4 regions of the Paenibacillus sp. 3LSP genome follow, and region 1 is predicted to be linked to each of the others. Evidence: predicted binding sites of a transcription regulator. Region 1 holds the regulator's gene; each other region holds the start of a gene.
What was found. Region 1 encodes LexA, which represses DNA repair genes until DNA is damaged. Its sites were predicted from a motif close to CGAACATATGTTCG; they were not measured.
Positions count from the first base shown of each region.

Region 2: addB (helicase-exonuclease AddAB subunit AddB) is a predicted target of LexA. The motif match lies at 5,059-5,072, and genes of this name have one in related genera.
Region 3: RW092_RS03270 (ImmA/IrrE family metallo-endopeptidase) is a predicted target of LexA. The motif match lies at 2,004-2,017, and genes of this name have one in related genera.
Region 4: RW092_RS06910 (YhjD family protein) is a predicted target of LexA. The motif match lies at 1,940-1,953, and genes of this name have one in related genera.

Region 1 is NZ_JAWDJI010000098.1:95,997-103,923, reverse strand. It holds gene RW092_RS08095 (methionine gamma-lyase family protein) at 1-1,224, shown strand, start outside; gene RW092_RS08090 (MerR family transcriptional regulator) at 1,307-1,717, shown strand; gene glnA (type I glutamate--ammonia ligase) at 1,741-3,078, shown strand; gene RW092_RS08080 (hypothetical protein) at 3,234-3,389, shown strand; gene lexA (transcriptional repressor LexA) at 3,506-4,132, opposite strand; gene RW092_RS08070 (LysM peptidoglycan-binding domain-containing protein) at 4,490-4,708, shown strand; gene RW092_RS08065 (DUF896 domain-containing protein) at 4,886-5,059, shown strand; gene RW092_RS08060 (hypothetical protein) at 5,072-5,602, shown strand; gene RW092_RS08055 (HAD family hydrolase) at 5,648-6,445, shown strand; gene RW092_RS08050 (FixH family protein) at 6,510-6,926, shown strand; gene metH (methionine synthase) at 7,200-7,927, shown strand, end outside.
Region 2 is NZ_JAWDJI010000173.1:5,531-13,457, forward strand. It holds gene addA (helicase-exonuclease AddAB subunit AddA) at 1-1,467, opposite strand, end outside; gene addB (helicase-exonuclease AddAB subunit AddB) at 1,464-5,006, opposite strand; gene RW092_RS14590 (class I SAM-dependent rRNA methyltransferase) at 5,150-6,523, opposite strand; gene RW092_RS14595 (Na/Pi cotransporter family protein) at 6,697-7,722, shown strand; gene RW092_RS14600 (NUDIX hydrolase) at 7,794-7,927, opposite strand, start outside.
Region 3 is NZ_JAWDJI010000052.1:1,239-9,165, forward strand. It holds gene RW092_RS03255 (peptidoglycan recognition protein family protein) at 1-551, opposite strand, end outside; gene RW092_RS03260 (hypothetical protein) at 980-1,261, opposite strand; gene RW092_RS03265 (helix-turn-helix domain-containing protein) at 1,559-1,915, shown strand; gene RW092_RS03270 (ImmA/IrrE family metallo-endopeptidase) at 2,037-2,687, shown strand; gene RW092_RS03275 (hypothetical protein) at 2,630-3,019, shown strand; partial or broken gene RW092_RS03280 (oxalate decarboxylase family bicupin) at 3,004-4,166, opposite strand; gene RW092_RS03285 (glycoside hydrolase family 43 protein) at 4,456-5,436, shown strand; gene RW092_RS03290 (X2-like carbohydrate binding domain-containing protein) at 5,489-7,927, opposite strand, start outside.
Region 4 is NZ_JAWDJI010000090.1:1,086-9,012, forward strand. It holds gene RW092_RS06895 (M23 family metallopeptidase) at 1-437, shown strand, start outside; gene RW092_RS06900 (hypothetical protein) at 462-680, shown strand; gene RW092_RS06905 (RNA polymerase sigma factor) at 876-1,442, shown strand; gene RW092_RS06910 (YhjD family protein) at 1,462-1,920, opposite strand; tRNA gene RW092_RS06915 (tRNA-Leu) at 2,081-2,165, shown strand; gene RW092_RS06920 (alpha/beta hydrolase) at 2,354-3,697, shown strand; gene RW092_RS06925 (LacI family DNA-binding transcriptional regulator) at 3,785-4,771, shown strand; gene RW092_RS06930 (helix-turn-helix domain-containing protein) at 4,973-7,318, opposite strand; gene RW092_RS06935 (extracellular solute-binding protein) at 7,455-7,927, shown strand, end outside.

The sequences.
Region 1 (7,927 bases):
TGGCTGGAAGCCGCTGAACGTCAGGTGGAAAGCCGGTTCCGGGAGGTCGACCGGATCGTCGATCACAACCAATGGAAGGTTATCGAAGCTTTTCAACGTCATCAAGTCAGCGATTTTCACTTTGCCGGTTCCACCGGTTATGCTTATAATGATCGGGGTCGTGAAGTTTTGGACCTGGTTTATGCGGACGTTTTTGGAGCGGAGGCCGCACTGGTAAGGCCGCATTTCGCTTCCGGCACGCATACAATCGCTACAGCGTTGTTCGGGGTCTTGCGTCCCGGGGACGAACTGCTCTATATTACGGGGCGTCCATATGATACACTACATAAAGTGATTGGAACGCCGGGTGACGGCAGCGGCTCGTTGCAGGACTATGGTATCCGGTATCACGAAGCTGCATTGCTGGCTGACGGCACAGTCGACTGGGACACCGTGAAGACCAAAATTTCCAATAAGACCAAAGTCATTGGGATTCAGCGCTCGCGCGGCTACGATTGGAGGGATTCCTTTTCCGTTGAGCAGATCGGTGAGATGGTTGCCCAAGTGAAAGCAATCAAGCCGGATCTGATCGTCTTTGTAGACAACTGTTATGGTGAATTTACCGAGGAACAGGAACCAACACAGGTTGGTGTCGATTTGATGGCTGGTTCGCTGATTAAAAATCCGGGAGGCGGCTTGGCAGAAACCGGTGGATACATTTGCGGAAGGCAGGATCTGGTCACTCTCGCATCTTACCGGTTAACTGCACCGGGCATTGGCAGCGAGGTGGGAGCGATGCTGGGAACGACGCGAGGCATTTATCAAGGTTTGTTTCTGGCTCCAACGATCGTCGGACAAGCCGTTAAAGGCTCTATCCTGGCTGCAGCATTGTTTGAGCGGGCAGGATTCCGAAGCCGGCCGGCTTGGCAGGATCGGCGTACCGATCTCATCCAGGCGATTGCCTTTGACGCCCCAGAGCAATTAATAGCATTTGTTCAGGGGATTCAACGGGCAGCTGCTGTGGACGGCCACGTAGTGCCCGAACCTTGGGATATGCCGGGCTATGACCACCCGGTGATCATGGCGGCCGGGACATTTATCCAGGGAGGGAGCCTGGAATTGTCTGCCGATGCTCCGATCCGTGCGCCATATATCGCGTATATGCAAGGTGGTTTAACGTATTCCCATGTTAAATTTGGCCTGCTCACCGCACTTCAGACGATGAAAGACCGCAACTTGTTGTAAGTTATCCTAACATATCTATTGACATGTTAGGATAACTAACATATGATAAGGTCATGATAATCTAACTGGAAGGTTGATAGCGATGAGTGAGGAAATTCGCAGAAATATGGCCTTGTTTCCTATTGGTATCGTCATGAAACTTACGGATTTAACGGCAAGACAAATAAGATATTACGAGCAACATGAATTAATCGTACCCGCACGTACCTCGGGAAATCAGCGGATGTTTTCTCTGAATGACGTCGAGCGGTTACTGGAAATCAAGAGTCTCATCGACAAAGGTGTCAATATCGCGGGAATCAAGCAGGTTATGAATCCGATGTCTCGGGAGTCCCAGGATGCGACAGTCATCACGAAGGACACGGAAGAGAAGCGAAAGGAAATGACAGATTCCCAGATCTACCGGATGTTGAAGCAGCAACTGGTGTCAGGGAGCAAACCGGGACAAGTTTCTTTGCTCCAAGGTGAGTTGTCTCGGTTTTTCAAAAAATAATCTAAACGTTGGGAGAGGTTAGGGTGAGTAACAAGCAATACACCAAAGAAGATATTTTGCGAATTGCTAAGGAAGAAAATGTACGCTTTATCCGTTTGCAATTCACGGACTTGCTGGGAACGATCAAGAATGTAGAAATCCCAGTCAGCCAGTTGGAGAAAGCATTGGATAACAAAATGATGTTTGACGGCTCTTCCATTGAAGGGTATGTCCGCATCGAGGAATCCGATATGTATCTCTACCCGGATCTGGACACTTGGGTGATCTTCCCTTGGGTGACCGAGGATCGCGTTGCACGTTTGATTTGTGATGTATACATGCCTGACGGCACTCCGTTTGCCGGCGATCCACGCGCGATTCTGAAACGTGCGCTCAAGGAAGCTGAGGAAATGGGGTACACTTCAATGAACGTTGGTCCAGAACCGGAATTCTTCCTGTTCAAAACCGATGATAAAGGCAACCCTACAACCGAATTGAACGACCAAGGCGGATACTTCGACTTGGCTCCTACGGATTTGGGCGAGAACTGCCGCCGCGAAATCGTATTGACCCTGGAGGAAATGGGCTTTGAAATCGAAGCTTCTCACCACGAAGTGGCACCAGGTCAGCATGAAATCGACTTTAAATATGCTGATGCAATCAAAGCAGCTGACCAAATCCAAACGTTCAAGCTGGTCGTTAAGACGATTGCTCGTCAACATGGGCTCCATGCAACGTTTATGCCGAAGCCGCTGTTTGGCGTAAATGGCTCCGGGATGCACTGTCACCAATCGCTGTTCAAAGGCAATGTCAATGCTTTCTATGACGAAAGTGATGAATTGGGCTTGAGCAAAGAAGCACGTCATTATATGGCCGGTATTCTGAAGCATGCCCGCGCATTTGCAGCGATCACGAATCCAACCGTAAACTCCTACAAACGTCTCGTACCTGGGTATGAAGCTCCTTGCTATGTGGCTTGGTCTTCGAGCAACCGCAGCCCAATGATTCGGATTCCGGCTTCCCGTGGTCTCAGCACACGGATCGAAGTGCGTAACCCGGACCCAGCTGCTAACCCATACTTGGCTCTGGCTGTGATGTTGAAAGCCGGACTGGATGGAATTAAGAAAGAGCTTCCGTTGGTTGATCCGGTTGATCGCAACATCTATGTGATGTCTGAAGAAGAGCGGGTAGAGGAAGGCATCCCAAGTCTTCCATCCGACTTGAAGGAAGCGCTCGGCGAATTGCTCCGCAGCGAAATCATCAGCGAAGCGCTGGGAGATCACGCATTAACTCACTTCTACGAATTGAAAGAGATCGAATGGGATATTTTCCGGACCCAAGTTCACCAATGGGAACGCGATCAATATATGACGCTGTATTAATCAGGGTTCACAGCCAAGCCAGCTCCCGGCATTTCAAGCAGGGGCTGGCTTTTTCTTATGGTGAAGACGAATGAATTACAGCTTTTGGATTTCGAAACAATGCCATGATTTCACTCGAATTGGGACAACTTATAGATATAAGGAGGTTCATGCAGATGACAGTAACCGAACTAAAAAGATACCAACGTCGTCGCTATCGGTTAAAGCAGTGGTGGATCACAGAGCGTTCGGGGCTAGGGTGGGGTACGCGCGGGCGCCGGGAGAAGAACGGCTATAATCCCATGAGCTTCTTAGACCTCGAATGGGAGTAAGAGGGGAAGTCATCAAGTTCCCCATAAAGTAAACAGGACGAAGCGGAAGTCACTGCATCGCTTCGTCCTGTTCGGTTTCCTTATCTTATGTGGCCTACGAAAGGGAAGATTTCAAATTAGTGCAGGTCGCGGAACAAGCCGATGACCTTGCCCAAAATGGTTACATGCTTCAAACGAAGCGGTTCCATCGTTGAATTCTCCGGCTGTAGGCGAATATGGTCACTTTCTTTATAGAACGTCTTAACCGTTGCTTCGTCATCCTCCGTCATGGCCACAACGATATCTCCGTTGTTCGCCGTCTGCTGCTGGCGGACGATCACATAATCCCCGTTATGTATTCCAGCTTCGATCATGCTGTCGCCAACCACGGAAAGCATAAAGACATCCCCTTCCGCTGCGTAGTGCTCTGGCAACGGAAAATAATCTTCAATATTCTCTGTCGCTGTGATCGGCACGCCCGCGGTAACCTTCCCAACAATCGGAACGCGGGTCACGCTGTGTGCAAATAAATTGTAATTCTCCGATTCCTCTTGACCCAGCAATTCAATGGCGCGCGGTTTCGTTGGGTCGCGGCGGATAAATCCTTTCTTCTCCAGACGGTCTAAATGGCCGTGAACAGTAGAACTGGAAGCCAATCCGACGGCTTCACCGATCTCCCGGACCGAAGGAGGATATCCCTTAGCGCGTACTTCGTTGCGAATAAACTCAAGAATAGCCTGTTGCCGGCTCGATACCTTTGACATTTACGGATCAACCCCATTTAGTAACGTTTGGAAAAATTATAACATAGAACTTCCGTTCGTACAAACATTAGTTCTAAATAGTTTGGGAGAAGAGAACTACTTTAAAAAAAACAAGAACAACTGTTCGAAAAAACTATTGAATCAAACAAATGTTCGTGTTATATTGAATACATGTAAAACAGAACACTTGTTTGGAGTGATGGTGAAATGTTGAAATATAGTTCTTATCAAAGCATCTATGAACAACCTTCTTTTCGTCGTCCGGTGAAGAGAAGTCTACATATGAATGTCTTCCTTAAGAGTAGATTGTCCAAAATCGTCCTGCTTTTAATCATCCTCAGCATCACATGTACTGGAATGGTACAAGCCTTTGCTGCTTCCACAGACAACGCTGACGGAACGTATCGGCCGGAATATGTCGTGGTTATGCCAGGAGATACGTTGTGGGAAATTGCTGTAGCACATAAGCCACAAGGACTGGACACAAGGGTCTATGTTCAGAAGCTGATCCGGACTAACGGGTTGAGCAGCAGTGCGATTCAAGCTGGCGATACGTTGATGTTGCCCAGTAGATAATTCATACGTTAAAAAATAATTCACAGGTTTATCAATGTATTCGAACAGAGCTTGTCTTAAGGTATTACGGCAGGGGTTGCCGCGCCTTGACAAGCTCTTTTTCTCATGTCAAAGTAAGAATTAATGCCCTGTGAGACATCATGGGTAGCATAGTATATCAAAGAAGCAGGTGGATTTATGGATATTGATGCTTTGGTTAAGCGGATTAACGAGCTGGCTCGAAAAGCGAAACAAGAAGGGTTAACGCAAGACGAACTCTTGGAAAGAGCCCAGCTTCGGGAAACGTATCTGCAAAACGTTCGCAGAAATTTTCGGCAACAGCTCGAGTCGATCGAGATTGTAGATAAATAGGGAGGAACAGGTATGGGGTCGTTTGACCGAAAAGTAGAACGCAATCAACGAAGAATGTACAAGAAAGGCAAAGGTTCCAATGTCGGACAAGGGACGCGCAACCCTCGTACTTCACTTGGAGCAAATGGGGAAGGCGACGTATTTAAAGGGCGGAACTTCATTTTGCCTACCGCCTTGGTTCTGTTAGCGCTGCTGTATGCCGTGGTCGGGTTGATCGGGAATACCGAGGAAGTGAATTCGGTATTGTTCTGGGCAACGATCTTTTTGTATTTCGTGCTGGCTCTGGTGATTTTCCTGCGCAAGCCTTATTTGCGCGTGAATAAGAGCTCGTTGTACACTTCGAAGTTCAACCGCGATCGGATGTTGGATGCGGGTAACATCAGCAAGATCAAAGTGAGCCGGAGCAAAATCGTCATTGAACCGAAGACGCGGGAACCGAAGTGGGTGTTCTACCGCACCCGTAACCGGTTTGACACGGAAGCAATGGCTGCACGCCTGCAGTTGTATGCTGATACCCATCATGTGAAGCTGGTGAAGGAATAAACCTTATACAATACACTTGTGATAGGAATGGAGAGGTTGGGGCGAATGGCAATCAAGGCGGTATGTTTTGACCTGGATGACACGCTGCTCTGGGATGAGCGAAGCGTAAAGGAAGCTTTTGCTGCAACGTGTGAACGCGCTGCGGCGAAAATTGATGGATTAAACCCCGATCAATTGGAAGAAGCCGTACGCCGGGAAGCGCGGGGGTTGTATGAATCCTATGAAACGTATCCTTTCACAACGATGATTGGAATCAATCCGTTTGAAGGGTTATGGGCGACATTCTCTGCTGGAGAACAACCGGAATTCCGCCAGTTGGAGCAGTTAGCTCCAACCTATCGTAAGGAATCCTGGCGGCGCGGTCTGCTTGCGCTTGGCGTTGATGACGAGGAGCTGGCCGGCGAACTGGCGGAACAGTTTGGCCGCGAACGGCGTGCCCGTCCTCATGTATACGAGGAGACTTTTCAAGTGTTGAAGGAATTGCAAGGCAAGGTGAAACTGCTGTTACTTACGAACGGATGTCCAGCCTTACAGCAGGAGAAGCTGGATGGCGTGCCTGAGCTGGCGCCTTTTTTCGATGAGATTGTGATCTCCGGAAACTTCGGTAAGGGCAAACCCGATCCATCCATTTTCCGCCACGCCTTAGAACGGTTAGGGATCGAACCGAATGAAGGAATCATGGTTGGTGATAAGCTGACGACGGATATCAAAGGTGCGCTAAGTGTTGGTATGACCGCCGTTTGGATTAATCGAGACGGCAAAACACTTACCGGTGAGATCGTACCGGATTATGAGATCAAGCATTTGTCCGAACTTCATGACCTCTTAGCGAAGTTGGCATAACTCAAGTTGGCTTGTAGTGAATCAGAAGTAAGGTATTCTTAGGCGGTGGAAGGGGGAAATCTGAATGAGAATCAAGGGAAAAACGGGGCTGCTTGTTGCCATCGTTCTTGCGCTCATTGTTGTCGCTGGATGCAGCCGTAGTGAATCATCGTCTGCTTCAGCGGAAGAAGCGGCACTGCAGCCGATTCAAGTTGAGCTGGACGTAACACCAGCTGCAGCTAAGGCCGGTGAACCGGTGACGTTTACAGCCAAAGTAACCCACAACGGCGAGAACGTGGATGATGCGAAGGAAGTTATGTTCGAATTTTGGAATACAAATGACGATAACGCAAAGCACAATCAAGTCCAAGTGAAGAGTGCCGGCAACGGAACCTATGTGCTGGAGCATACTTTTAAGGAACCTGGAACCTATGAAGTGATTTCCCATGTTACGGCTCGCGATCAGCACTCCATGCCTTCGAAGCAATTCACGGTGGAATAAGCTGACAACTGAATCGGTGCTTTTGTTAAAGGAGCTGCTGTTCTCCATTTGGAGAAGGCGGCTTTTCTATTAAATTGATCCTCCTAATAAGGCGAATTTCCGAACTTTAAAAGAAAAGATTTGTAGCGTTGTTCGGATTTTAATTCAGGGATGACCGATAGGATAACAAGATCTTGAATGAAGTGTTTCACTTGGAGATTTCACGGAACTCTCTTTTCTTCAACGCTTTATTCTGTTAAACTATATTTTAACGTTTTACGGGAGGGACATGACATGAGTAAACCAAGCCTGCTCGACAGAATGAAAGAACGAATATTGATCCTCGATGGCGCCATGGGCACCATGATTCAGCAGGAAAACCTGACTCCAGCCGACTTCGGCGGTGAAGAGCTGGACGGCTGTAACGAAATGCTCGTGCTCACCCGTCCGGATGTGATCCGTGGCATCCACGAGAAGTATCTCGCGGCAGGTGCTGATTTGATAGAAACGAATACGTTCGGTGCGACATCTGTCGTGCTGGCTGAATATGATATTCCGCATAAGGCACGTGAAATCAACTTGGCTGCGGCCAAGCTGGCGATTGAAGCAGCGGAAAAATATAGTACTCCGGATCATCCACGCTACGTGGTAGGCATCCTGGGACCCACAACCAAGACCTTATCCGTTACTGGCGGTGTGACGTTCGATGAGTTGACGGCCAGCTATGCGGAACAAGCTACGGCGTTAATCGAAGCTGGTGTTGATGCGCTGATGCTGGAAACTTCACAGGATACACTGAACGTAAAAGCCGGGAGTATCGGAATTAAACGGGCTTTTACCGAGACTGGAACCACGTTGCCTCTGATGATCTCCGGCACCATCGAGCCGATGGGGACAACGCTGGCGGGTCAAAATATCGAAGCCTTCTATATCTCGCTTGAACATCTGAATCCGATCTCCATTGGACTTAACTGCGCAACGGGACCAGAGTTCATGCGTGACCATATCCGCACTTTGTCTGG
Region 2 (7,927 bases), on a different contig from region 1:
CTCGCGCCGGCTGCGGAAGTTCCGCGCCAAATCGATGCGCAGCCCGGCTCCGTCAAAATCGTCGCCATAGGTTCGATATTTCTCCAGGAACAGCCCGGGTTCCGCCAAGCGGAAACGATAGATGCTCTGCTTCACATCGCCAACCATAAACCGATTGCCCGGGTTCTCCCGGGAAATTAAGCGTACAATCGTCTCCTGCACCGTATTGGTGTCCTGATACTCGTCCAGCAGCACCTCATCGAATTGCCGGCGGTATTCCATGGCCGCATCAGACGGTCGCAGCTCGCCCGGCTCCGAATCCGGATGCCGCAGAATTTGCAGGCAATAATGCTCCAGGTCGGAGAAGTCGAGCCAGCCCTTGGACACTTTTTGCAGCCGGTAACGTTCTCCAAATTCACTCACGAGCTCCGATAATGCACCAAGCAGTGGAGCCATGTCATGCATCTCCCGCAAAAACGCCTCCGCCGGTCGACCATACAGCTGCGTCCGCAAATCGGTGACTGTCTTCTTCGCTTCTTCTCGCAGCGCTTTTACCCGCTCCTGTACCTCCGGATCGGTCTGGTCTTTCTTGACCGGCTTCAGCTTGCCAAAGTTCACCCCTTGAAACGCGTCATACAACGAAGCCCAAGCTCCGCCTGCCACCGCTTCCTGCAGCGAGCGGACCACGTTCAGATCATCCTCCAGCGTGACGGCATACGGCTCCGGCCCTCCCGGAGATAACGCCAGCGCCTTTGCTTGCGTCAGCAAGCTGATCGCGCCTCCCAGCGCCAACTTCGTATCGGCCAATAGGCTTTGGACCCATGCGCTCTTCTCTAGGGCAGCGAGATCTGGAGCCATAAAAGAGGAAGACGCTTCCTGAAGCCAGTGATCTGGCCAAGGATGGCTGCGCGAGAAGTCATAAAGCCGCTGCACCAGCGTAAAGACCGCCGCATCGGTGCGCTCTCCGCCAAACAGATCCACCAGCTTCAAGAACGGGCTGTCCGCCGGTTCACCTCCGTATTTATCCTCTAGCAGCTCCTCCAGCACCTCTTGACGCAGCAGCGCTGTCTCACTTTCCGAGGCAATCCGAAAGCCTGGATCGAGCGGGATCAGCGTGTAATAGCGTTGAATAACTTCCATACAAAACGAGTGGAGCGTCGTGATCGAAGCGCGCCCTAACATGGCCAGCTGATGGTTCAAGTACTCGTTGCCCGGGTCCTTGGCTAATTCCTTCTCCAGCGCTTCCGTGATCCGACCCCGCATCTCCGCAGCGGCGGCTTTGGTAAACGTAGCCACCAGCAGCCGCTCCACGCTCAGCGGCTGTTCGCGGTCCGTCAGCTTGCGGATAATCCGCTCGACGAGCACCGCTGTCTTGCCGGACCCAGCGGCTGCGGCCACCAGCATGTCACCGCCGGACAAGGCGATCGCCCGCCATTGGTCATCACTCCAGTAACTTCCAGCTGGTTTTGGTTTCGTCGGGATGGTCATGAAGGGTTCGCCTCCTTTCCGCGCTCCTGTCCGAGGAGCTGCCAAATTTCGTTTTTGCCCGGTTTGCCGAGGACGTGATATGCGTTGCCGTCCAATGCTTCCTCAAAGCGGCACACCGGTTTGTAGGGACAAAACGTACAAGCCGTCTCCAGGCCAAGTCGATATGGGGCAATCTGCACGTCACCGTCGGTGATGCGCGTGCCAATCTCCGTAATCGTCCGTCGTACAGAACCCAGCAGCGTATCCCACTGCTCCGGCGTTGCAACCGAGGCGCTGCTGTAGAAGCCGCCATCCGCCTTAATGGCCACCGGAATGATATCGGAATAGCCTTTTTCCAGTTGGGCATCCATCTTCGCGATCACATCCCGGTCTGCGAGCAGCAAGCCCTTCATCTTGAATCGCTTTAGCAGCTCCTGCTGCGCCTGCTCCGCACTCATGCCGTTGCTGCTTTGCAGCAGCGGGTTATGCACATGGAAATACAACGTGCCGGCAGGAAGGGCAGGCTGCCCCAGCCAGGCTTCCGCCGAGGACAGCAGAACGTCCAGATAGGTGAGCATTTGTAGAGATAAGCCGTAATACACTTCGTGCAGCTTTAGGTCGGTCTGACTCGACTTGTAGTCGATGACCCGCAAGAGCAGGCCTTGTTCGCCTTCCGCCATATCCACACGGTCAATCCGGCCGACGATTTCCATCACGCAGCCGTTGGGCAGCTCAAACGTCAGCGGAGGCAAGGGCCGCCCTGGTCCAAAATCCAGCTCCAGGCCAACCGGCTCGAAGCTGCCGCGACGCGCTTGCTCGCCAAGGATTAACGAAGCCCGACCGACGATCGCTTTCAGCTTGCGGGAAATATAACCGTAGCGCTTGGAGCTAAGCAGGATTTCGCCCTGCAGCTTAGGTGCCAACTCATCAACAGCCGAATTGGCGGCCTGAATCGCTTCCTCTGGCGTAAGGCTGCCCCAGCTGCGGTTTTGCGACTTGAAGGTGATCGCCATCTGACTGAGCGCCGCATGGAACAGCTGTCCGATATCCGGCGCTTGCAGTCGGTAAAGCTGGCGTTCCTTCAGCTTCAGCCCATGTGAAGCGAAGTGCGCGAACGGACAAGCCGAGAACTGTTCCATCCGCGATACGCTTGTCCGCAGCCGTTTGCCGTAAAGCCGTCGGCTCGTTGCCGGCGTCAAACCGCGCACCCGGTTACGATAATCCAGCGAGGTCAGCAGGCGAGCCGTTTTGCTTTCCCATTCCGGTCGGGACTTGTACCATTCCAGCACACGCCACCACAGCGGCGAAATGGACTCTCCCGTCTTCCACAGTCGCAGCTGACCGATTAAGGCGTTTAGCGTCGGACCCGGATGAGAGACGTATTCAAGCTGAGAAGCGAACGGATCGGTGGAGCTGCTGACAGGCCCCGGCGCTAATAGCAGCGGCTGCTCCTTTAGTCCCGGGAAGATCCGCTTCACATGCCGGATCACCTCCGATGGTAAAAGTGCCCCCCCCTCACCATCGGCAGCGGGGTAGCTTAACCAGAGCGAACGGCTTGCCCCGGACAACGCTTCGTAGATGAGGAAACGTTCATCCAACAGCTTGCGGGCCAGCCCCGGAGCCAGCTCCAAGCCAAGCTCCGCCAGTCGCTCCCGCTCCTGCTCGCTGAGCACCCCCTCCTCTTGCAAATTGGCTGGCATGATTCCTTCATTAATGCCAAGCAAGAACAGATGCTTGACCTGCCCCGAACGCGTCCGCTCCGTACTCCCGATCAGCACCTGGTCGAGCGAAGGCGGCACCAGCGACACCTTCAGCTCCTTGAGCCCGGTCTCCAGCACGCCGGCAAAGAGCTCCAGCTCCAACGGCTCGTCCCCCATCATCTCTACGATCTGGTCAAGCACGTCCAATACCGCGCCCCATAATTGGCGATGCTCCATCGCCTGACGCGGCTTACCTTCGCGAACCATTTGGTGTGCCAACACATCCAGGCGCTGGGCGGCTTCCACCCGCTCCAGCAAATGGTACACTGCCGCACACATATCTTCTGCGTTCTTCGCCTTACGGATTTCTTTCTCAAAAGCGGTCAAAGGGCCGGCGACCGCAGCGCGGCACCGCTCCAACAGCTGCAGCTGCTCCATGGCTTTCGTGGATGCCGACGTTTGATCCTCCAGCTCCAGCGACAGGCTGGGCGCCGATTTCCAAGGACGGCCGTCAAACCATCGATAACCTTGGATTCCGCTCGCCAGAGCATAATTCTCCAGCACATCCATATGTTCACGCGTCAGACTGCCGTCCAGCGGCAGAAGAAATTCGCTTTTCACGCAGCGAAATACGTCTTCGTATCTCCAAAACCCAAGCACAACGTCCAGCGCCGCCCGAATAAACTCGATCATGGGGTGATACAGCATGCTTGTTTTCTGGTCAAGGAAATAAGGGATCCCGTATGCTTCCATCGTTGGAGCAAGCAGTTCTTCATAATCCCCTAAGTTGCGCACCAAGAGCGCCATGTCCCGCCAGCGCACACCTTCTTCCCGGGCGAGACGCACCATCTCACGTGCCGCCCCTTCGACCTCGGCTCGCCGGCTGGCCGCCCGGTGCAGAGACAAGGCATTCTCTAAATCTTTAGGCGGCTCAGACTTCGGCCATGGCGAACGTCGCTCGTAAGCCGACTCCAAGTATGAAAGCGTCTCGCTCTCCCGAAACCGCGGGAACGGGCGAGCTTCCAGCAGCTCCGGCGGCAGCACCTCAATCCCCTCTTCTGCAGCCAGTCGGCTCAGCTTCACGAAGGCAGATGCAGGGGTATAGAACAGGTTAAGTTCATGCGGCTGATTTCCATCGTTGTATACTCGGTCTAATGTCAGTGAGACCGTAACCGAAGCCGCCGTTTTCAGCAGCGCGAGAATCGCAGTATATTCCTGAGGGGTAAACGTATGAAACCCGTCAATCCAAATTTCCGCCCCGCGCAAATAAGCCGACTCGCTGGCCCCCTGCGCCAGCTTGACGACATGGTCCTCGTTGTCGATGTACAAGCGGGACAGTTCTTCGTCATACTCCGCGAACAGGAGGCTCAAATCGTGCATTTTATCTTTTAATAAAGGAGACTCCCCTTCGATCTGCTCCAGAAGATGATAATGCTCCTGCAAAGTGGAGAAATCCACGTTATATTTCTTCATTTCCGTATACAGCCCGGCGATCCGGTCAATTAATCCGAGCTGGTCTCCGCCGTGTCCAAACAGCTTCAACTCGTCTTTGCGGCGGCGCATGAGCTTGTACAGCAGCATTTTCTTGCCTTCATCATCGATCGGCACCAATGCCGCACCTCCGGTTTCCTGCATGACGCGCAGCGCCAATCGACGAAATCCTAACACCTGAGTGCGTACTGTACCGTGCAGTCCCGGGGCCGTAGCGATCCGCTGCTCGATCTGAAACGTGCCTTGCTCCGGGGTTAAAATAATGAGCGGCGGACCCATCGGTTGCTCCCGCAGCTTGGAGGTCACCCGGTCAAGAATGAGGCTTGTTTTGCCGCTGCCGGAGCGGCCGAGTATAAACTGTAAAGACATGGAAATCCCTCCTACGACGGACAATTCGTTAAGTTCCAGTATAGCATAAATACGATCAAACATTCGCATCTTCTTCCGTCACAAAAACAGCCTCGCACCGCGAAAGCTCGCGAAACGAGGCTGTAATTCAATTATATTCAATTTTATAACGCGTGTTTGCTGCGCACTTCGAAAATGGCAAATTTCAGGTAATGTCCTTCGTCCACCCCAAGAATTTGCGGGTGGTCCTTACCGGCTGCCCGCCATTCCACAAGACGCAGTACTTTGCCCGCATCCTCCGCTGCCTCAAGAATCGTCTCCAGGAACAGATCCGGACGCATATGGTAAGAGCAGCTGGCCGTGACCAAATAGCCGCCTTCATTTACCAGCTTCATGCCGTGCAGGTTAATGTCTTTATAGCCGCGAACGGCGCCTTTGACCGCCGCTTTCGTCTTGGCGAACGCCGGTGGATCGAGGATCACGACGTCCCACGTCCGCCCGCCGCCGGCGGTCAAAGGCACGGAAGTATCGACCTTAGCGTCCTGGGCAGCCCGCCGTGCCCGTTCCTCCAAGCCCTTTACCTGGCTGCGCAGATAGTCAAACGCATCAGCCACCACAAATTCGACGCGATCGGTGAACCCATTCAGTTCCACGTTCCGCTTCGCACTTTCTATCGCATGCTCGGAGATGTCAAGGCAAGTGACCTTTTTGGCTCCATATTTGCAAGCATGCAAGGTGAAGCTTCCGGTATGCGAGAAGCATTCCAGCACGGTAGCTCCATCCCAGTACGGGAAGGTGACTTCTTTACCGTTCCGGTTAACCGGTGCGAGACGCACACCGCCGTCTTCCGTGGGCAGCTCCTGCAGCGAAATGCCGCTGCGGCCACCCCAGCCGGTCATCAACGGCTTGATGGACGCCCGGTTTTCCCGCTGGTCGAAGAAATACCCGGTTTTTTGCCCCTGCTCGATATCCACCTCGATCTTAAGCCCGTTCTCTGAAACGATCACATGGCGCGGCGGCTGGCCAAAGATCGACCCTTTCACCTGCTCCAAGCCTTCCATTTCCCGGACACCTACATCACTGCGTTCATAGATGCCAACGGGGTGCATCACTTCGGACAACGCCTCTACGATCTGCTCCCGACAGCGGTCCATCCCCAGTGTAAGCAGTTGTACTACCAACACGTCACCAAATTTGTCCACAATCAGCCCCGGCAAAAAGTCGGCCTCTCCGTATACGAAACGGTAAGCGTCCTCCTTCACGAACCGTTCCCGATGCTTCAAGCATTCCTGAAACCTACGGACAAAAAAGGCCTTGTCCATCGCCTCCAACGGTGTATACGACACGATGCGGACAGTAATTTGTGAAGCCGGGTTGTAATACCCGGTGGCCAGATAACGGTTCCGGTGATCAACCACCTCAACCAAATCGCCCGGTTTCACCTCTCCTTCCAATCGTTCGATTTCATTTTTGAAGATCCAAGGATGTCCTTTTTCCACCCGTTTCTTGCGGCTGCGTTGCAATATGACCCTTGCCACTTAATCCTTCACTCCTCATTTTAAATATGACTCACGACGCCTAAAGCACCGCTGCGACCGGGACGGTTCGTCAGCCTGACTGGCATGGAAGTTGTCCGACCGTCATATATGTAACTTGTACGATTATCGCTTGTCTGCATTTGACAGATCATCCGGGGAGGGAGGTTGCCAGCATGTTTCATGAGATTTTGTTTCCTGTGACGTTTGGCTTCGCCCTGTTCCTGTTCGGCATGAAGGTCATGGAGGCGGCCCTGCACGCATGGGCAGGTCCACGACTGATTGGTGTTCTTCACCGGACGACGCGGACACCTTGGACCGGCCTTGTATCGAGCACCTTCATCACGGCCGTCTTACAGAGCAGCACCGCTGTAACCGTCATGACAATTGGCCTGGTTAACGCCCGCCTGTTGTCCTATGCACGGACGCTCGGCATTATTCTGGGAGGGAATATCGGAACCTGCCTGACCACAGAACTGCTTGCCCTTAATATAGCCAAGCTGGGAGTCCCCATGCTGATCGTTTCGTTCACGTTATGGGCCGCCGCCGTGCTGGCAGGCGAAATGTTGCCAAACTATATCCAACGCCGCATCCCCTGGTTGCTGCCCTTGCAGTATGCTGCCCTGGCTATCGCCGGCTTCAGCCTCGTTATGATCGCCATCCGTTTTATGCAGTCGATTGGTCCGGCGCTGGAAGAGCGCGGCGTGATCTCCTGGCTGCTGGAGCATGCCACCGGCAGCCTGTTGTGGGGCGCCTTTGCCGGCGCTATCCTGACGGCGATCATTCATAGCAGTGCTGCCGTCGTCGCCATGACGATGGGACTCGCCGCCAGTGGTGCCTTGCCGGTCGAATTTGGCATCGCCATGGTTATCGGCTCCAACGTAGGCACCTGTGTCACGGCGGTCATCGCCGCCATCAGCGGCACCCGAGCTGGCCGCTTCGTCGCATGGTCGCATGTAACGCTCAACGTATTGGGAGCAGTCTTGTTCTTGCCGCTAGTTCCGCTGCTGCAAGGGGCGGCAGCCTGGTTAACCAGCGATCTTTCAGCGCAAATCGCTCACACGCAGACGATTTTTAATGTGGTCTGCTCCTTGCTGGCGCTGCCGTTCTGCTATTTGCCAATCTGGTCCAAGCTGGACCCGCCTGAAGACCTGGATCATCACGCCGGCCCCCTCCTTCCGAATGCGAAGGCATCTAAATAGCCGCAAAAATGCAGTTATTTTCCCCGATATTCTCCCATCTCCTCAATATCGCAGAAAACAACTGCACCGTATTAGTTCTCCGGCTCGATCCCCAGCATTTGCAAGGCCTTCTCTAAGATGAAGTCGTTATTGTCATATCCCGCCTTGCGTTGCTGACGCCAAGCCTCCTGCGGCTCGTACCAGGACACGCTGCGGATCTCCTCAA
Region 3 (7,927 bases), on a different contig from region 1:
AGTTCGGCCGAGATATCGTCCAGCAATCGGTTCATCGTTTTTTTGCCTGTAGCCAGAGCCTTGTCAGGATCTTGTCTTCGCGCCGGGTCGAGTTGTTTGTGGGATGGAATAAAGACGTACGGGTTCTTGTTCCATTTGTAACAGCAATAAGCCAGATACCAGACATAGCGCTTGTACGCTTCCGTAAATTTTATGCGCCCGCCATAGCAAAATTCCACCCCGATGGCAGCATCATTGGCATCATAGCCAAATAAATCGTTGTCCGTTTTCACGTTATACAGCACGTGCCAAGCTTTTTCCGCGGGATCCGAGCCAGTGCCTGTCGGGATAATTTCAAGAATTTTTGTATCATCGATAAACACATGGGCCGAGGCTGTCCGATCCTTCAGCGAGTTGAAATAGGCATAGTGGTTGTCCGCCGTAGCCCCCGGATTCCCCGTGTCATGCGCCACAAAAAACTCCGGGGTTCCCGTCGTCAACCTCGTCCCTGGCCGGACGTTAGGCCGCTTTACAATGTATCGCCTTTCAATTTGGTACTTCTTTGTATCCATAAGCGATTTCACCCCTTCCATTTATGCTATTCCGCAAGGTTACCCCTTCGCTTGTGCACTTGTGAGGACGAATCTAGGATTTTCATCAAAAAACAAAAGAGCCTGCGATGATTTAGCAGACTCTGGTATAATTTAGCATGTACAACTGAACTTGGGTGGGACTGTATCGCCTCCGGATGGGAGGTGATGCGTATGCAATTTTCGTTTTCGGAAGTGATCATGCTAGGCATGTTTGTCCTTGCACTGCTTACTTACCTGAATAAACGAAAATAACCCGCCCAGGTTAGCGCCGAGGTGCGGGTTATTCTCTGAAGTACATTTGGAGGTTTCCCACCCAAGTGTTGTACCGGGGAGGCTGTGGCGCAGCCTCCTTGTTTCTATTGTTATCTTAGCATACTCTTCCATATACCTCAATCATACCCAAGAGCTTATTCCTCCAGCCGATCGATCCGTTTATGGGCTTGTTTTGCTGACTCTTCGACGCGGGTCAGCCGCTCGGAGAAGGCTTCAAATCGCTGGCCTTGCAGCTTCTGCTCGATTTTCATGTCGTCAATGAGTCTCTTGAGATTTACGATCTCTGTTCGTCTCATCGCCTCAGCTTCAGCCGCTTCCTCAGCTTCCCTCCGCATCGCTTTCGAGCGCCCGGCCCAGCCTAATGCTATCCCACTAATTGCCGCTAAGGCCGATGTGATCGAAGTTAGTGCAGTCATGTCCATAAATCTCACCTCTCTTAAGTTTCTTTAAGCGAAGTTTATTACCATTTTGGAAATCCCTATCTTCCTTATCTTCAATTGAGCTTGTCCAAGAAAAGTTTGGATAGAGTGTTTTCCACCCTCTTTTTTACCAATTTGGTAACCGCAACCTGATTATATGTTGCCGTTTTGGTAATGTCAAGCCACTAGATTACCGATTTGGTAATATAAATAAATTCCATTCTGACCACCTTCTCTTTACCAATTTGGCAACTTGTGCTACACTAAATGAAACGGTTAGGAAGAGGAGTAACCATGCAAACGCTAGGCGAACGAATCAAATATCTTCGTGAACTACGTCAGCTCACGCAAAAAGACCTCGCCTCCCAAGCCGAAATTTCGGTCGTGCAGCTATCTCGGTATGAGACCAACGACCGCAAGCCGGATCCGGAGGTGCTGCGTAAGATCGTTGACGCTCTGGATACCAGTGCCGATTATTTACTAGGCCGGACCAACGACCCGTCTTCAGCAGTGGAGAAAGGCATGAGCTTGTCTTTTTTCGGAGGACCTGAAGCGTATACAGCGGATGAAATCGCCATGATGGAGGCAGCTCTGAAAGCATATCGGGAGCAGAAGAAGAAGCTGCTGGACGGAGACGAATCGAAAGGCTAAATTATTCGAAGATAACGAGTTACATATAAAATCAACAAGACAACTACAACGGCCCTGATTCTAAGGGCCCTTATTTCGGACTATAGACCGAACATACATTCTCATCCAAGAGGTGACTTGAATGTTGTACGCCTATTATCGCGAGACTCATCTGGAGCAATGGATGAATACCAAATATCTGAATCACGGGATCTCATCCCCCGCCGATCTCGACATCGACCGCATCGCCGAAGCCTTCGGGATCGGGTTAGTCTATGGGAATCACCCGTCCTTTTCGGACAATGAGGAGAATGTGATTTTCTTGAACAAAATGATGCAGGCGGATCAGTCCCGGGTCGTCTTTTTCCATGAACTTTGCCATGTGCTGCGCCATGCCGGAGATCAGCGGCGGATGACTGAGCTGTTCATGCATGCCCAAGAGACCGAAGCTGAGCAGTTTGTGCTCTATGCCGCCATTCCTTTCTATATGTTCGCCAAGCTGCCGGTGCCGGATCATCGCAGCGAAGCGGTGGCTTACAGTTCCAGGTTCCCCCGGAGCTGGCAGAGCAGCGGTTGGACCAAATCCAACGGCGGGTGCTGCAGGGCAGCCTCATCGCAGCTGCCCAGGAGGCAACCCGCCGCCAGCGCGAAGCGGAGCAGAGCTGGTCGCCGGAAACCCGGCGGGTACTGTCCCAGCTGGAACGACAAATCGGAAGTCGAGGAGGGCGGTAAAGAATGCGGATTGCGGCATATTGCGATTATTATACGGACTCGATCCGTCCGCTGCAGTTAATTGTGGATCTCCAGCCAGGGGATGTGGATTGGTCGGAAACGCTGTATATCCCGGTTTCGGGACCGTTTGAGCCGTTTGCTCCCGAGGATTTTGGCGACCTGCCCTGCGTATCTGTCCTGCTGGAAGACCTCGTTCGACCTAAGCTGGAACAGGAGCCATCAGATCAAATCTCAGCTGGCGCACCGAACACATCGCCCTCCCATCCATCGCAACAGCTGCTGGGCATCCGCCTGCCGCAAATTGCTGCCCGCTGCGGCGATCCCTCGGACATCCAGCGCCTGGTGTTGCAGATGGACGAAGTCGAAGAAATTCTAGGCTATGTCATCGGTTGATTGGGATGGTCGTATTTGACAACCGGCCATTTTTGCTTGCGCAGCGCGTCCATCAGCAGCGGCCCGACATTCAGATTGCTCTCCACCAGCTGATGCGGCGTCAGCGCCATCCATTGATTGAGCGACACATCCGCAAATCGGTCACTGCGGAACATCTCCAGGAACCAGATGCTGCGGTCGCCGGTATTCTGGATATAGTGGCCATAGGCAAACGGTACATACCCTACATCCCCTGCTCTGACGTTAAAGGTACGGGCAGCGCCGTTACCGGCAAATACGGTCATCCGTCCTTTCCCGGACAAATAATATTGCCATTCATCATTGTTGGGGTGCCAATGCAGCTCTCGCATTGCACCAGGCTTAATTTCCACAAGGGCAGCCGCAATCGTCTTGGAAATGGGGAAGTTCCACGAATCCGCGATCCGTACCGTCCCGCCCGGCGTTCGAATCGGCTCTTGGGCCAGCAGGCTGTGCTTGAAGCTGAGAGGAATTTCGCCGTACGGCGATTCAATCCTTTGCGTGTCGATCGGCCCCGGAACACGGTCCTGATAAATATACACCTGCTCTTTCGGGATATGGTCGAACGCTTTTTCAGGCACGCCAAAATTCGCAGCAAGCACCTCTTTGGGCGTATGGGCAAACCAGTCGGAGATCGTCAACGTATTGAGGTCAGAGAAATTCCCGTCATCGAACACAAGCAGAAACTCGCAGCCTTCCTCCAGCCCTTGAATCGAATGGGGAATCCCCGGTGGAAAATACCACAAATCCCCCACGCCCACATCGGCGATAAAGTTCCTCCCGTCCTGATCGACCGCTGTAACCCGGGCACTACCCGAAATCATAAACGACCATTCTGCCTGCTGGTGCCAATGCAGTTCCCGCACTCCCCCGGCGTCAGACGCATATTGACCCCCGCCAGCGTCGTGGCGATGGGCAGCTCCCGAACCGTAATTTCCCGGGACCATCCCCCATGGTTCAACTGCATATGCGTATCCGAAAAAGAAAACTTCAAATTCGGAATCAATCCGTTATCGGTCACTGGAGGAACCAGCATATCGGGATTCTCGCGATCCCGCATGACGTCACGCGAGCCTGTATCGGTAGCCCCGGCGCCGTCAGCCCGTATCGGCTGAGGGATCGACGACATCGCGCCAGCTTGATTCTCCGGCTGCCTTGATTCAGATGAATCCAAATGATCCGACATTCACCATCACTCCTTATCTGGACAAGTTGTTTCTAATTTTTACCAAAACCTATTTACACAGTGAACCTATTCCCGCATGAGCAAAAATATGTAGTGATTCATTTCCACTTTTCCCATAAAAATCGACGATTTCGGAGAAAATAACGTTAAGTGCTTGATAGTTGCCTAAGCTTCTGTATAATTAAAGTTAGTAAGTTTAGTCAACAAACTAACTAGGTAAAGGGGAATCCTTGTGGAAAAACCTGTACGTCCGAATGAACCACTTGTAACTCACATTTATACGGCAGACCCATCTGCCCATGTGTATGAAGGCAAGATCTATATTTATCCATCCCATGACATCGATCATGACGGTCCAGACAACGACAACGGTGACCAATACGCCATGGAGGACTACCATGTCCTGTCGCTGGACGACTTCAACTCTCCATGCGTCGATCACGGTGAAGTCCTGCATGTGCGCGACGTCCCATGGGCCAGCAAGCAAATGTGGGCTCCGGATGCGGCTTATAAGAACAATACTTACTATCTCTACTTCCCTGCGCGGGACAAAGATGGCATCTTCCGTATCGGCGTAGCGACCAGCTCTTCGCCTGCCGGGCCTTTCAAGGCGGAAGAAAACTATATTCCAGGCAGCTTCAGCATTGATCCGGCTGTTCTCGTGGATGACGACAATCGTGCCTACATGTATTTCGGCGGACTTTGGGGCGGCCAACTGGAGAAATGGCAAACCGGCACCTTCAAGCCGGACGCAGAAGGCCCGGCACCAGATGCACCGGCGCTTGGACCACGCTTCGCCGAGCTGAGCGACGATATGCTGACCTTCAAATCCGAACCGCAGGAAATCTCGATTGTGGATGAGGATGGCAATCCGCTGTTAGCCAAAGATGAGGAGCGCCGTTATTTCGAAGGGCCATGGGTGCACAAGTACAACGGGTATTACTACTTGTCCTACTCCACCGGAACGACCCATACGCTGGTTTATGCGATCAGTAAGAACCCGCAAGGTCCGTTCGTATTTAAAGGTAAAATCCTGGAGCCAGTCATCGGCTGGACCACTCACCATTCGATCGTGCAATTCCAAGATAAATGGTACCTGTTCTACCATGACAGCTCGCTGTCCGGCGGTGTGAACCACAAACGCAGCGTTAAATATACTGAGCTGCATTACAATCCGGATGGTACCATTCAAACCATCGATCCATATAAATAAGCACAAAGAAGGAGCGCCCATCGGCTGAAGCAAGCCGGGTGGCGCTCCTCTTTTATTTTATTTCAGCTGCTCTCGGCATCGCGGTGTGCTCTGTCGATGCTTCCGCAATCTCATAAAATGCCCAATGCGACTGCGGAACGTCACGCCACACCGGAAGTACGTCGGCTCCGCCAAACAGCGGTCCCCGCTCCAATGCGCGGTTCAACACCGTCACAGCCTCGGCCCGTGTGACCAAAGCCGTTGGCCAGAACGAGCCATCAGCATATCCGCTGACGATACCCGCCGCCTGGGCCGCTCGGATCGCCTGCTCCACCCAATGACCGGCGGTGTCCGAGAAGCCTGCGCCTTGCTGCCCTGCAGCCGACTTCATCAACTTCACGGCGATTGCCGTAAGTTCCGCCCGTGTGACAGGCTGTTCTGGCTTGAAGCTGCCATCGGCATAGCCTTGCATCAAGCCCATTCTGGACGCTTTGGCAATCGCCTCAGCGGCCCAATGACCTGCCGGAACATCGCTGAAGCGAATCGTCTGGCCCGCTTCCTTCATTTCCATCGCCTTGACTAACATGGCGGCCATCTCCGCGCGAGTGATCGGGTTCTCCGGTTTAAACAAACCACCGGGATAACCGCTGATATAGGCCTTATGCATAGAGGTTAACGCTGAGTCCGAGTTCACTAGAGCGAAGATGCTGAAATGATCGACGGTGAATTTCAGCCCTTTGCCGCTCGCTAACGGAACAATTTCTCCCGTCAGGAACTCCGTTGTTCCGTCGGAATGCTCGACGTACACACCGAGTTTAATCAGGTCTACTTCATCTGCCATCCCCGTTAACGGCAGAACAAGCTCGACCTCCCGGTTTTGCAAATTCGTCTCGATTTGAACCGGGCGGCCGATAATTGTAACTTCATTACCTCCTGTAGCCGTAAGCACAACCTCAGCCTGGTTCGCGCGCCCTTCGATTTCCTTGGTTTGGGCGGCTGCTTTTACCGGCTGGATCGTCATCGTCACATCACTGCTTGCCCCCTGCAAGGAAGCTGCCGGAATCGTGATCTCCCCGTTTACGGTTCGAAATTGCAAGTCAAGTCCACGCCCCGTGAGCAAGGAAATGACGTCGCGGGCAAGCGAAAGCTTGATGGTGCTCACTTCATCCTTCGCATCCGGGATCATCAGACTCAGCGAAGCGGCGCCTTCTTCCGCCAATTTGTTAATCGCTTCCCGAAGCTTAGCATCGGCCGTCAACTTGATTTCATCCTGCTTCGAGCCATCAGCTGCGGTCGTCCGAACGATGTCGACCGGGATAGGACTGGATGGATCGCGGATAATTTCCGGTTCCACTGGACGGCTAGGCGGCGTTGACGGTCCAGATGGAGACGAAGGCGGGTTCGTCGGATTGGTTGGCGTTGTTGGCGGCGTCGAACCCGAAGCGACGTGGAAGATCAGCTGATCGACCAGCATCAGCTCGCCGGATTTTTTCACCACTTTGATTGTATGTTCACCAGCCGGCAGGTTGGCGATGCTGAACAACGGTTGCTGAGCGCTGCGGGTCTCGGCATAGGCGTCTACCGTCGCTTTCAGCTGTCCGTCGATGTACACCTCCATTTCCCCTTGAGCCGGGCCAGCAGGCATTCGCAAATCGATGCCGGTGCCCTTAAACGTATACTCGAAGAAATCGCCATTCATCTCGGTGGAATGCACGTCATCGTAGTAATCTCCCTTGATGTGGAACGTCAGCTTCAAGCTTCCCGCCGGTTGAGCGGCGAGGTATTCCTTCTTGATCGTCACCTGGTTCCCCTCTACGGTGTAGTCTGTGCCCTCAACCAACGGCGTCTCACCGTTTTGGATGCTGCTGAGATTTTCGATGCCGCTAAGCACTTCTACTTGGATGTCCTCCTGAGCGGACAGCGTTTTATCAAAAGTCGCTTCGGTGCGGTTTATCAGGTCAGGAATTTGCACCCTGAACGCATCCAATAGCATAAATCGGCCTGATTTCTTCACCAGCTTGATCGTATGCAGGCTGTTGGACAATCCGGATACACTGTAGACAGCTTGCATCGCCTGTCTAACGTCGGCATGGGTATCCACGGTACCTACAAATGCGCCATCCAGATACACATCCACCTCTCCCTGGGACGGATCGATTTCAGTGATGTACTGGATTCCGGTGCCCTTAAACGTATACTCCAGAAAATCACCGTTGGTCTCGGCAAAATGCACATCATCCATGTAATCCCCAAAGTTCCGACCACCGTTGCGATTCCAGGACCCCGTGTAACGAATGCCGGGGTCATCGTTATTGATCATAAGGAACCGGCCTGACATATCCACGATTTGAATCGTAAGCGTTTGTGGCAGACCTGCGCTAAAATGGAACGTCAGCTCGATGCTTCCTGTAGGCTGTGCTGCTAAATACGAGGAATGAATGCGGACCGTATCCCCTTCGATGGTGTAGTCCGCCCCTTCGGTCAAATCTTCCTCCCCGTTGGCGATGCGAAC
Region 4 (7,927 bases), on a different contig from region 1:
GGGGGATCAGCAAAAGGAATTTTTTGATGTCTCGGAATTTGGATGATTACGTGATTTACAGTGAGCCGGTATATAGTCCCGTCTATGGGAAAGTGGTAAAAGTAGTTGATGGGATGAGTGATGCTTTTAAAACCGGTCCTCTGTCAACGAGATCCAATATGGTCGTCATTGAATATAAAGATTTTTATATCCTACTGCTTCATTTAAAAAAGGGAAGCATTCAAATAAAGGAAGGAGACCTTGTTGAGGCAGGACAAAAGATTGGCAAGGTTGGAAATTCGGGTTACAGCACAGAGCCACACCTTCACATTCATGCGATCAAGAAGACCGAGGGGAAAAACGAAGAATTTAGAGGCCCTTCTGTCCCGCTGGTTGTGGATGGTACCCAGCTAAAACGCAATGACTTAATTCTGAATGAACGAATTTTGTTTAGATAAAACGGTCGTGGGGTGGAACAATAAATGAAAATAAAAGTTGCTATTGAGATAGGGGTAAAAGCGATTGCGCTTACAATGGGACTAACATTTCCTTATGTGCCTATTTGGGGGAAAGTCATATTTTTAATTGTATTCTGGATATTACGTATAAGGGACATTGAAAACGACAAAAAGTGGACCAGCGTTTCTGCCATATTTCTTATAGGTATGATCGTAGCTTATATGGCCAAGCAGTTTTTATGAATAGAAGACGGGATATGCCGTTCAGCCGACTACTAATGGCTAGGAAGGCATTTTTACTATTTTGCTAGGATAAAATTCCCTTTTCTCCCAATGAATGATATACTCTAAATATGTGATGTTTATCATATGATTCGAGACTGAAAAGTGGTAAGAAACCAACTTGCTCGCTCATTGGTAGCTCGGAGGGGATTTTCTTTGGAACGGTGGTTTAAACTGTTACGATGCCCCATTCACGATATGGATGTCGCTACACAAGAATGGGTCTATCGTTCTTTTTCTCAGTTTGTCCACAAGGATATTTTTTCCATAAGCGATGATCATGAACTAACTAAGGACATTACACAAGAAGCGTTTATTAAGGCAGTCAAACATGGGCCACGACTACAATCAGATGAAAATATACCAGGTTGGATTAGGCGGGTTGCCCGGAACACCGCCATTGATTTCCTAAGAAAATGGAATAACGGCCATCGGATGGTTGGCTATATATGCGATAGTATATATGCAAAAGTTCGAAACGAAGTCAGTGTTGCAAGTGAAGTTGAGACCAAAGTGAAAATTGAATTGCTTTATTTGGCTCTCAGCGAATTAAAGTCAGACTATAAGACCGTATTGCTATTGTTTTATCTCTCTGGAAAATCGTATCGTGAAATCAGTAAGGAGTTGAATCTGGGAGAAGCTGTTGTCAGCCAGCGGCTGGCGAGAGCTCGCAAAAAGTTGTTGCAACATTTTCTGGAAAAATGGGCTGATCATGATGAATGAACAGGGGATTCATTCCCCCTTAAAGGGTCCCTTTTTTGCCGCAGCTTGCAGGGGAGGAGACGTCGCCACTTCCCGGCTGGCGGTTTCGGAGGATAGCCCGCTCCTTGGCGGATGCGCCCCCGCTGCCAAGATAGGCGCGCATCCGGGTGGACACCTCACGCTGCAAGCCGGCCCACAAAATCCGCATCTTGCCATGGTATCCCCGGCAGCGGTAGTCCGCCTGAATGCCGTTCTCGTCTTGACGAATCCGTTCGATTTCAATGTTCCGTTCGCGGAATTTGCCTTGAATCTCCGAGAGGACCAACGCGACACGGCGCTCGCCGCCGCGGATGAGATCGACGTAAGCTTCCGGGCTCTTCAGCAGCCCGCTTTGTTCGAGAATTCGGGCGTCCCGCTCGAATACCTTCTGTAAGAAACCGAGCAGCAGCGCGCTCTTGATGAGCGCCAGTTCTTCTTCCTTGATGCCGGGAACGGCCATGGAACAACACTCCTTTACGCGAACTTATGTTCCTATCATACCCCCGCGCAACGTTTTTAATCAAGGGGTCCCATGAAACTTTTCCATTGACTTCTCAATGCAGGGCGTGGTATGATCTATCTTGTCGCTGCAAAATATGATTTTGTACGATATCGACTATGCGGTCGTGGCGGAATTGGCAGACGCGCACGGTTCAGGTCCGTGTGGGCTAACCCCCCGTGGAGGTTCGAGTCCTCTCGACCGCATCGATTTTTAACGAACAAGAGCTCTTGATTGACCTTTATGGTGATCGAGAGCTCTTTTTTTGCTCATTGTTGTGAGAGATCGTGTTGACAAATCCCCAGAGCCAGCCTAATATCAACTTAACTTAAACGTTTAAGTTTAGAACATTAATCGTTTAAGTTAAATTTGCTTGCCGAAGGGATGGTTACGAATGGGAGCGGAAATCGTTACACTTGCTAATGTGTACTCCAGGTTTTTGGGCAATGCTCGGGAGGTTTATGTCTATTTGCCTACTTCTTATGCGGAAGCGGAGCATCGTCGGTACCCGGTGCTTTATGCGCAGGATGGACAGCATATGTTTGCGTCTGATTCTAAGGGAGACTCTTGGGAGATGCACCTAACGGCCGAGCGGTTAAGCCGGGAAGGTCGGATGGAAGAAGTGATTATCGTGGCGGTATCGTCCATTGAGGATCAACGGGGCTCGGAGTATTTCCATGATCATCCGGGAGTTCGAGAAGCTTTCAATACGACTTGTAAAGGGGATCTGTACGAAAGGTTTCTCATTGAGGAGCTGAAGCCGATGATCGATGCTAAGTTTCGGACATTAACGGACCGGGAGCATACGGCGATCATCGGTTCTTCTGCGGGCGGACTTGTCTCTTATCATATCGCTTTTCGTCGTCCGGACATCTTTGGACAGGTGGCGATCCTGTCGCCTTTTCTGGTGCATGCGGTGGTGAATGAACCAAGGGACCATATGAACCATCTTGAACCGGTACGCGAGCAAAAAATATACCATTCCTTCCCGGTCAAACCGCCCGCGCTGCGCGTTTGGGTCGATATCGGCGGTGCGGAGGGGCTGATCATGCCTCGTCACGTCCGGGCGTTTGTGGATGAATTGATCCAAAGCGGTTTTGCGCCGGGCGAGGATTTGATGTTTTTACTTGATGAGGCGGCGGGCCACTCCCAAGTCGCTTGGGCCAGACGGTTGCACTCCCCGCTGCTGTATCTGTTTGGCGAGATGGGACGCCCGCGCAGTATCAGGCTGGACGGGAGAAGACAAGTGGGGCTGCAAGGGCATCGGGTTTGGCTCTATCCCCAAGTGACCTGCGACACAGGCTTCGAAATGAGTTTACTCAAGGCAGACTATACGGTGGACTGTCCGGAAGTGCTGACGGTGGGACCGGACGGCTTGATCGTTCCGCAGGCCGAAGGGAAAGCTGATGTAACGGTCAGCTTCGGCGGGCTTACCGCACTGACGAGCATCGAGGTGATCCCGGACTTGTCCGAGCACGTGCAAGTTGAAATCAGCGTGACCGTTCCACCGTCTACCCTGGCGGATGCTCGAATTCACGCGGGGTTCGAAATCCCGAAAGTTCGAGACGGGTTCTATCAGGGGAGCTTCTTGCTGCCTAGAGACCTGGTATTTGATGTGAAGGTATCGCGAGGCTTTGGATTCCATGAGCGCAGGGCAACGAGCCGACGCTTTGACACCTCCGAGCCGGTTCGTCTGCATTTCATCGTGGAGGAGTGGGAGGATGACCCAACTGCCTAATCCTTTATGGACCAAGGCAGTAGCGATTCCCTTCCGGGATATGGTATCATCCTACCAAAGTGCTAGAGATTTGATGAGGTGTTGGCCGTGAAAAAAGCAACCTTGAAGGATATTGCCCGTGAAGCGAAGGTTTCGGTGGCAACGGTTAGTTACATTTTAAATCATGTGGACAACCAGAAAATTACGGATGAAACGCGCTGCCGTGTGTTGGAAGCCGCGAAGAAGCTAAATTATATCCCTAGCCTTGCGGCACGTTCGCTTGTCCGGGGGAAATCCGGCATGGTGGCCTTGCTCTTCTGCCGCAGCGAGCGGGACGGGTTATGGAAGCAGCTCTATTACGGCAGATTAGCTGAACGGATGGAGATGCTCTGCAATCAGGCAGGCTATCACCTGCTTGTGCTGGGGATGGACGCCTTGCGGCCCAATCCAGAGATCATCCGGCAGCGGGAGGTGGATGGGGTGCTGTTGGCCGGAGTGAAGCAGGACGTCTTCCGGGACATTTCCGTCCATTTTAGCTTTGGGGTTCCGATCGTACTGCTCGATACCCATATCGACGATCCGCTGTTTCATAAAGTTGTGATGGATTACCGCAAGGCGTTTACCTTATGGAGAGAGCAATCGGCCGCGACCGCACGGCGCTTTCTGGTGTTGGATGACTTCACGAATGAGAACACGATGAAGATCATCATGGATGCGGCAGAACTCGAACCGGAAGCCATTTTCGTGCTCACAGCGGACAACGTGGACCATTTGCCCGATTTTCTGGCGCGGTTTCGAGGGGGCGCCGGGATTGTGATCAACGAGTTTGTTGGCATGCTTGTTGCGAACGCCTCACGAGGACTGGACGTGGATCTGACCGTCCTTTGTACGAGCGGCTGTCCTGAAGTGCTGCCTTCGACGGTCCACAAGCTCACCTCAGAAGCAAATCGCGGACAACTGGAGGTTGCTTTTCAGATCATGCAGTTTTATATCGAATCGAAGGACAAGCCCCCTTCAAATGCAAGCTCCAAAACTCAAGTGGGATATGAAGAATACGTTTCGATTCCATTGCAGCAAGTGAATGCCGAGGGCTAACTTCCCTCCGCTTCGTACGCCTCTTGCCACGATTATCCCTTTCGTTCAGGAAGCTATAAGCCGGGAGCGGGCAAGGTGAAGTGAAGGGAGAAAGCAGGTGCAGTGATAGGCGGTCATCAAGCGGGTTGCGGGTTCCTGATCAAACGGGATAATCCTGCAAAAGCCCCGGCCCATTTATACCTCCGGGCCCCCGCCGCAGCCTTACATCGATTTCCGAATGCTCCCCGGCGAATGCGCTGCTGCACCTTCCCGATACTGCCCCGGTGTCATCCCCTCTATCTTACGGAAGGAGCGGATAAAGTTCTGCGAGTTGTTGTATCTCAGCTTGGCCGCGATCTCCTTGACGGGCATTTCCGTATTGCGCAGCCATTCTTTCGCCATCTTGAAGCGGTACATCGTGAGGTACTCGCTGAAGGAGCAGCCCGTTTCTTTCCGAAAAATGCTGCTGATGTAGTTCGCGTTGTAATGAAGACGGGCGGCGCAAGCCTCCAGGGTTAAATCGGTGTCGTACTCGTGGTGAATCAAATCGATAATTTTCTCCGAAATATTTTGGTACTGGGCGTTTTGCCGGTTATGAAAGATGCGGATCATCGGGTGAATGACCGTCGTCCAGAACCAATCCTCGATTTCTGCTTTGGTGTGCAGCCCAAACATCTCTTCAAACAAAGAACCGCTGCCTGCAGGCCGGATCTGGTGCAAGGCGATCCCCGCTTCCTGCATCATTACCAGCAAATTATTCAGCAGGCGGGTCAGCGGGATTTGATATTCCTGCGGCGTCAGCTCTTGGTTGAACATGGAGTTGAACAGCCGCGCATTCACTTCCTTGGCCTTCTCCGTTTCCGCCAGCTTAATGGCGTCTAGCAGCTCGTTTTCCTTATGCGTCGGATAGTTCACGTTCAGGACATGCTTGCCGGAGTTGAGGTTCTCGTATTGAATAATGACCCCCGTCCCGAGCTTCATCCGATATTTTAATGCCTCCATCCCCTCGCGGTAAGCGATGGGCAGTTTTGAGATGGACTGAAATGACAAGCTTAGACCAATGCTGACATGGACTTTCAGGCATAGATGGATTTCGTGCTGCAGCTTCTCCGTCCAAGTATATACGGTTTGGTGGAACGAATCAGGCTCCTCTTCAGCACTTCCGATCAACGTCACGATGGTTTGGTCCATAATCACCGGGGTGAACCGGCTGCGGGGATCCAGCAACTCCTCGATGATATTTTGCGCGGCGAACAGCAGCAGGTTAAGATCCTTTTTGCCATAGGCTGAATCCTCCGTAAAATCCAGGGCTAAGGTAAACACCGTCATCGTTCGCCAAGCGCGGATCTGCTCCTGGTAGCCGTACTGTTCGAGCTTCTCTAGTAATTGGCTTTTGGTGTAGCGCCCTTGAAACGCTTCAATCAAGGAGAACGCCCGCACTTGTCGGATATGCTGCCGAACTTCCGTTTCAAGCTGCGATTTGGACTGGAACAAACGATCATACTCTTCACCAATGAGTTCAAACTCATCGGCATGGGTCCGGCGGACATCGGTTTTGCGCCGGCCGATGAGATGCAGAAGGCGTTCGATCGGCGAGTACATCCGGCGTGAGCCGAACCAGGCCAGCCCGACCGACAACACCAGCATAAACAGGCAGACATAGAAGGTGAACAGTCCAATTTTGCCGGCTTCCCGGGTCAGGCTGCCGATGGAGGTGACTGATAGATACATCCATCCGTTCAGCTGGGAGCGCAAGTAGGTGACGGCATAAGCTTTCTTGCCGATGTGCGTCTGAAATTGCCCGGAGGGATGAGTTTCGTCCGCGAGCAAGGAGGTATCCTCCCATCCGGTTTCCTCCAGCTGACGGCCGATCCATGAAGGATCAGGATGCATCAGGATTTGCCCGTGCTCATCTGCGACAATCACCAGGTCCTCGGTCTGAACGTCCGTCGCCACAACGTCTTGCAGGCTGCAGGCAGGAAAATTGGCCAATGCCAGTCCGTATTTATGCAAGCTGGAGACCGGCAGCTTCTTGATCAGGCTGATGCTGTAATGGCAAGGTGCTGAATCCGCATTCTCCTCGCTATAAAACCAGGAGGACGGCGTTAACATCCAGGTGGTATCATTTGGCGTATCCATCAGCTGTTCCAGGCCCTCACGGTCCTTATATTCACTCATCCGATACAGCCCGGAGTTCTTCACCATCCAGTCCTGCTGGAGATTCATCAACACGACATCCTCCAGCTTCGTATCGAAGAATTGCATGTTGCGGATTTCATTCCGCAGGTCGTTATATAGTTTGAAATCGCTTTCAGATAACGGGTTTTGAAGAGCCTGTTTGAGCACGGTCGAGTTGACGACTTGATTTAACGTTTGGTTGACAGTTGTTAACTTCCGTTCTACATTGGAGTTAATTTGCGAAATTAGCTCAATTTTGCTTCGGTTGACATTTTTTTGGATTTCTCGGGTTGAAGTCAGATAGGAAAACGTTCCGATGAACAGGACGGGCAGTGTACTTACGGCGATTGTAAAAATCATCAGTTTGCTTAAGAAGCTTAAAGGTTTCACCAATCTCAGCACCTGACCTTATCGTTAAAAAGTCGTTAATTCCAAGTGTATGATGTCTGTCAAATAATAGCAATAATCATCTCGTGAGGCAATAATCATTTTGTATTATTCTTCGGTTTGAGGGGGGCTTTGAGCAATGATTAGAACAAAAGGCGGGGACCGCGGGTTATTCGCGACAGCGTTGCTCTTACTCGTGCTTGTATTCTTGGTTTCCTTGCTAAGCGGGTGTATAAACCGGGATACGCAACTTCAGGCATCCGATTCGGATCGGCCGTATTTGTCCGTGTTGGTGCCGCTTCACTTTCCTCAGCCGCCATCGAAGGAGGTGGTAGCCAAAATCGAGGAGTTAACCGACATGCGACTGGATCTTAGATGGGTGCCGGAGGGCGTTTATACCGACAAAATGTTGACGGGGTTAACCACCAACTCCCTGGTGAAGGTCAGCTTTGTGAAAGTATCGGATTATCACATGGTGAAAAATGCGATTCGTTCCGACGTCTTCTGGGAAATTGGGCCGTATTTGGCAGAGTTCCCGAACCTGAGCAAGGTGGATCCGAACATATTAGATCAGACGGCCGTAGACGGCAAGATTTATGGGCTGTATACCGA